2 linked regions of the Flavivirga eckloniae genome follow. The protein of the gene in region 2 binds, or shares a complex with, the protein of the main gene of each other region. Links are inferred from orthologs where the notes say so. Each region holds a gene or a part of one and is shown on either strand. Other genes may lie near its edges.

Evidence for each region.
Region 1: the proteins of carA (region 2) and carB are in contact, whole or in part, in a solved structure (PDB 1KEE), measured with the Escherichia coli proteins. The link is inferred for Flavivirga eckloniae from one-to-one orthologs.

The regions. Positions count from the first base shown.
Region 1 is NZ_CP025791.1:4,815,830-4,819,325, reverse strand. Bases 2-3,431 are described here. They hold carB (carbamoyl-phosphate synthase large subunit), read right to left. Parts: upstream 3,058-3,431; coding sequence 202-3,057; downstream 2-201. Other genes in these bases: rpmH (50S ribosomal protein L34), read right to left, coding at 3,175-3,336; C1H87_RS19725 (T9SS type A sorting domain-containing protein), read right to left, coding at 2-3. Also shown: more of C1H87_RS19725, read right to left, coding at 1-1. UniProt on the Escherichia coli protein: Large subunit of the glutamine-dependent carbamoyl phosphate synthetase (CPSase).
Region 2 is NZ_CP025791.1:4,169,601-4,172,487, forward strand. The notes cover bases 1-2,821. They hold carA (glutamine-hydrolyzing carbamoyl-phosphate synthase small subunit), read left to right. Parts: upstream 1-769; coding sequence 770-1,873; downstream 1,874-2,821. Other genes in these bases: C1H87_RS17310 (DNA-directed RNA polymerase subunit alpha), read left to right, coding at 1-54; rplQ (50S ribosomal protein L17), read left to right, coding at 205-684; eno (phosphopyruvate hydratase), read left to right, coding at 2,111-2,821. In the rest of the region: more of eno, read left to right, coding at 2,822-2,887. UniProt on the Escherichia coli protein: Small subunit of the glutamine-dependent carbamoyl phosphate synthetase (CPSase).

The DNA of each region.
Region 1 (3,496 bases), 650 kb from region 2 along the record:
CATAGGTTAGAGGCTTTTTAGTACAATACGAATATACAATAGTTTTTTGTAGTTGATAATTGACATATATCAATAAAAATACAAAAAAGTGCTCTATCTATATATAGAAGTATTACAATACCAGAGCCTTAAAAAACATTTAATATGAATACCTTCCCATGAAAAGCATAAAAAATGCCGCTTAAAGCGGCATTTTTTTTATTATTTACTTAAATACATTTTTCGTCTTGAATACAGATCGTAAAACGCATCGTCCTTTAAACTATCTATAAATAAGATACTTTCACCAGTACTCTTCATTTCCGGTCCTAATCGCTTATCTACATTTGGAAACTTATTAAAAGAGAATACGGGTTGTTTAATGGCATAACCTTCTAACTGAGGGTTAAACTTAAAATCTGTTACTTTTTTCTCTCCTAACATCACTTTTGTAGCGTAGTTTACATAAGGTTCCTTATATGCTTTAGCTATAAAAGGTACGGTTCTGGAAGCTCTTGGATTTGCTTCAATGATATACACGATATCATCCTTAATCGCAAACTGAATATTAATCAACCCTACTGTATTTAATGCTCTCGCAATAGTATGCGTATGATCTATAATTTGCTGCATTACTAAATCCCCTAAATTAAATGCGGGTAGAGTGGCATTAGAGTCTCCTGAGTGTACTCCACATGGCTCTATGTGCTCCATGATTCCAATGATGTAAACATTCCCATCAGCATCACAAATGGCATCTGCCTCTGCTTCAATAGCACCATCTAGATAATGATCTAATAACAGTTTGTTATTTGGAATTTTTCTCAGTAAATCAACAACATGCTCAACTAATTCTTCTTTATTGATAACAATTTTCATCCCCTGCCCTCCTAAAACATAGCTAGGTCTTACTAAAATTGGGAAATCTAATTGCTCAGCTAATTCTAAAGCTTCATCAGCGTTTTCTGCAACTCCAAAGTCTGGATAAGGAATATTGTTGTCTTTTAATAAGCTAGAAAAGCTTCCTCTATCTTCTGCTAAGTCTAAAGATTCAAAACTAGTTCCAATAATTTTAATTCCGTATTTGGTTAACTTTTCTGCTAATTTTAATGCGGTTTGCCCTCCTAATTGAACAATAACTCCTTCTGGTTTTTCATGACGAATAATGTCATAAATATGTTCCCAGAAAACAGGTTCAAAATATAGCTTATCGGCAGTATCGAAGTCTGTAGAAACCGTTTCCGGGTTACAGTTAATCATAATCGTTTCATAACCACATTCTGCGGCAGCTAAAACACCATGAACACAACAGTAATCAAACTCAATACCTTGCCCTATTCTATTAGGTCCAGAACCCAGTACAACAATTTTCTTTTTATCGCTTACAACACTTTCGTTATGTGTGTACACTTCACCCGAAGGCGTCTCCACCACATTTTCGAATGTTGAATAGTAATATGGTGTTTTCGCAGTAAACTCGGCAGCACAAGTATCTACCAACTTAAATACACGCTGAATATTGAATTCATCTCTCTTATTGTATACTTGACTTTCCAAGCATCCTAACATATGAGCTATCTGGCGGTCTCCATATCCTTTTTGCTTCGCTTCTAATAATAAATCTTTATCAAGCGTATCAATAGTATATGTAGATATTTCTTTTTCTAATTGGAATAATTCCTCGTACTGCTTTAAGTACCACATGTCAATTTTTGTGATATCGTAAATCTGACTTAAAGGAATTCCCATGGCAATCGCATCATAAATCACAAAAACACGATCCCAAGAAGCATTGGTAAGTTTATCAATAATCTGGCTGTAATCTTTATAACCTTTTCCGTCTGCTCCTAATCCGTTTCTTTTAATCTCTAAAGATTGTGTGGCCTTATGTAAAGCTTCCTGAAAAGAACGTCCGATTCCCATCACTTCCCCAACAGCCTTCATTTGTAAACCTAAAGTTCTATCCGATCCTTCAAATTTATCAAAGTTCCAACGTGGTATTTTTACAATAACGTAATCTAACGTTGGTTCGAATAACGCTGAAGTCGATTTGGTTATCTGATTATCTAATTCATCTAAAGTATAACCAATAGCTAGTTTTGTTGCTATTTTAGCAATAGGATAACCTGTTGCTTTACTTGCTAATGCCGAAGAACGTGATACCCTTGGGTTTATTTCTATGGCAATGATATCTTCTTTTTCGTCTGGACTTACAGCAAACTGTACATTACATCCCCCTTCAAAATCGCCAATACTGCGCATCATCTTGATGGCCATATCTCGCATTTTCTGATAGGTCTTGTCACTTAAAGTCATTGCTGGTGCAACCGTAATGGAATCTCCTGTGTGAATTCCCATTGGGTCCATATTCTCGATAGAACATATAATTACAACATTATCGTTTCTATCGCGAAGTAATTCCAATTCATATTCCTTCCAGCCCATCATGGCTTTATCGATCATAACCTCATGAATAGGAGAGATTTCTAATCCGCGACGTAGTAATTTATCAAAGTCTTCTTCTTCATGAACAATTGCAGCACCTGCGCCACCGAGAGTAAATGAAGAACGAATACATAATGGAAAACCAAATTCTTGCGCAATTTCCTTTCCTTTTAAGAAAGATGTCGCCGTAGCTTGAGGTGCCATACCAACACCTATCTTCCCCATTAATTCTCTAAATTGTTCTCTATCTTCTGTTATATTAATAGCATTAATGTCTACTCCTATTAATTCAACTCCAAAATCTTTCCAAATACCTTTTTCGTCTGCCTCAATACATAAATTTAAAGCAGTTTGCCCACCCATAGTAGGCAATACAGCATCAATTTGTGGATGCTCTTTTAAAATTTTAATAATGGATTTTGTATTAAGAGGTAACAAATAAACATGATCCGCCATAGATGGGTCTGTCATGATAGTTGCTGGATTAGAATTGATAAGAATCGTTTCAATTCCGTCCTCTCTAAGTGACCTCAAAGATTGAGAACCTGAATAATCAAATTCGCAGGCTTGTCCAATAACGATAGGACCTGAGCCAATAATTAATATCGATTTTAGGTTTGAATTTTTTGGCATTTTTTACTGGTTATTAATGTCTAAATTTTATGTGCTTGCAAAAATAGTCTTCAATTAGATATAAAAAAAGGCGTTACGCTTAAGTAACACCTTTAAAATATCAACAATTGTTAATCATTATTTCTTATGTCTTGTTTCAGATGACACAGATATCTTTTTTCTTCCTTTAGCTCTTCTACGAGCTAATACCTTTCTACCGTTAGCAGAAGCCATTCTTTCTCTGAAACCGTGCTTGTTTCTTCTCTTTCTTTTAGAAGGCTGAAATGTTCTTTTACTCATTATCTTGTGTCTTTAAATCTGAATTGTATTTTTAATCGTTTGGACCTTCTCCAAAACCGAGGGCAAATATACAAAGCCTTTATTACTTTGCAAACCATTTTTGAAAAAAAAATTCTTAATTGTATTTTTAATTAGACAATTATCGTAAACCTCTATTTAT
Region 2 (2,887 bases):
AAAGGATTAAATTTCGGAATGGATTTAAGCAAATATAAATTAGATAAAGACTAACAATTTTAGATTTTAGAATGACGTATTAAAAAGGGTCAAATTTCTCAAATCAAAAATCGTAAATCAAGAATCATAAATCAAAAAATAACTCCTTTATAGTTTGCTCCTCAATAATGGGTAGTAGCAAGATAAAGGTTTAAAACAAATGTCATGAGACACGGAAAAAAATTCAATCATTTAGGTAGAAAAACAGCTCACAGAAAATCAATGTTAGCTAATATGGCTTGTTCTTTAATAGAACACAAGCGTATTAATACAACGGTTGCCAAAGCAAAAGCTTTAAAGCAATTTGTTGAGCCTATGATTACAAAATCTAAGGAAGACACGACTCACAACAGACGTATTGTAATGTCTCGTCTTAGACAAAAAGAAGCAGTTGCAGAATTATTTAGAGATGTAGCAGCTAAAGTTGCAGATCGTCCAGGAGGTTACACAAGAATTATTAAGCTTGGTAATCGTTTAGGAGATAATGCAGATATGGCTATGATAGAGCTTGTAGATTACAACGAAATTTACAACGCTGGCAAGCAGAAAGCTAAGAAAACAACAAGAAGAAGTAGAAGAGGTGGTGCCAAGCCAGCTGCTGCTCCGGCCGTTGAGACTAAAGCAACAAACGAAGAGGAAGAATAAATGTTAATAAGCATTTGAAATATTAAGGATAAACTATTTTAGTTTATCCTTTTTTTTATGCAATTTTGCTAAACTTTTGAAAAATATGAAATATCAAAAAAGACAAAAAGCCATCATTCTTCTAGCAGATGGTACTATTTTTTACGGTAAAGCTGTTGGAAACAAGCAAGGAACTTCTTTTGGCGAAGTTTGTTTTAATACAGGTATGACTGGTTACCAAGAGATTTTTACAGACCCATCTTACTACGGGCAATTAATGGTAACAACAAATGCTCATATTGGTAATTATGGAACGAATGCCGATGAAGTAGAGTCGGATTCCATTAAAATTGCAGGGTTAATTTGTAAAAATTTCAGTTATGAGTATTCACGAGTAGATTCTGAAGGCTCATTGGAAGAGTTTTTAGATAAAAATAACCTGTTGGCTATTTCAGATGTTGATACGCGTGCCTTAGTAAGCTATATTAGAGATAATGGAGCGATGAATGCCTTAATCTCTACAGAAGTTGATAACATTGAAGGTCTTAAGAAGCAATTAGCAGAAGTACCTAATATGGAAGGTTTAGAGTTAGCATCAAAAGTGTCTACTAAAGAACCTTACTATTATGGAGATGAAAATGCAACGTATAAAGTAGCAGCTTTAGACATAGGAATTAAGAAGAATATCTTAAGAAATATAGCAAAAAGAGACGCTTATATAAAAGTGTTTCCTTATAATTCTAAATTCGAGGATTTAGAAGCATTTAAACCAGATGGATACTTTTTGTCTAATGGCCCTGGAGATCCGGAACCATTGGTAGAAGCACAAGCTTTAGCAAAGGAAATTATAAAAAGAGATTTACCTTTATTTGGTATTTGTTTAGGACATCAGGTTATTGCCAGAGCGAATGGAATTTCCACCTATAAGATGCATAATGGACATAGAGGTATTAATCACCCTGTGAAAAACCTGATAACAGGAAAAGGTGAAATTACATCTCAAAACCATGGGTTTGCAGTAAATAGAGAAGAAGCAGAAGCGAATCCGGATTTACAAGTAACACACTTGCATCTAAACGATGACACCGTTGCTGGTTTAGCCATGAAAAACAAAAATTGTTTTTCAGTGCAATATCATCCCGAAGCAAGTCCTGGACCGCACGATTCAGAATACCTTTTCGATCAATTCATTGAGAATATCAAAAAATAAAATAACGAAATAAGCCTCAAAAAAGCACATTTTTTTTGAGGCTTATTTATAACGCAATAGTTTGATGATTTTAGTTCATATTGAGAACTTTAGGTTGATGAAAACAAGATGCCGAAAAGTTCCTTTATTTTACTAAAACGTTGTAGATGTAGTTTTGAGTATTTCTTCAAAAACATCTTAAAATAAAGAAGATTTAGCCGTAAATTTGAAGCAATAAAAGTTTAAAAATAACTAATTATGAGTATTATAATTAATATCCACGCAAGACAAATTCTTGATTCAAGAGGGAACCCTACAGTTGAAGTAGATGTAGTAACAGAAAATGATGTATTAGGAAGAGCTGCTGTACCGTCTGGTGCATCAACTGGAGAGCATGAAGCTGTTGAATTACGTGATGGAGGCAGTGCCTATATGGGGAAAGGTGTTTCTAAAGCTGTAGATAATGTAAACTCTATTATCTCTAAAGAATTATTAGGAGTATCTGTATTCGAACAAAACCTAATCGATAAGATGATGATTGATTTAGATGGGACTCCAAATAAATCAAAATTAGGAGCTAATGCTATTTTGGGAGTTTCTCTTGCCGTAGCAAAAGCAGCTGCTGGAGAATTAGGATTACCATTATATCGTTATGTTGGAGGAGTTTCTGGTAATACATTACCATTACCAATGATGAATATTATTAATGGAGGATCTCATAGTGATGCACCTATCGCATTTCAAGAGTTTATGGTTATGCCGGTAAAAGCTAAAAGCTTTACACATGCTATGCAAATGGGTACAGAAATTTTCCATAATCTTAAAAAAGTATTACACGATAGAAATTTAAGTACAGCAGTTGGTGATGAAGGTGGATTTGCTCCTACTTTAGATGGAACAGAAGATGCTATTGAAACTATTGGTAAAGCGGTAGAAAATGCAGGTTATAAGTTTGGTGATGAAGTGAAGATAGCTTTAGATTGTGCTTCAGCAGAGTTTTATAAAGATGGTAAGTACGATTACACTATTTTTGAA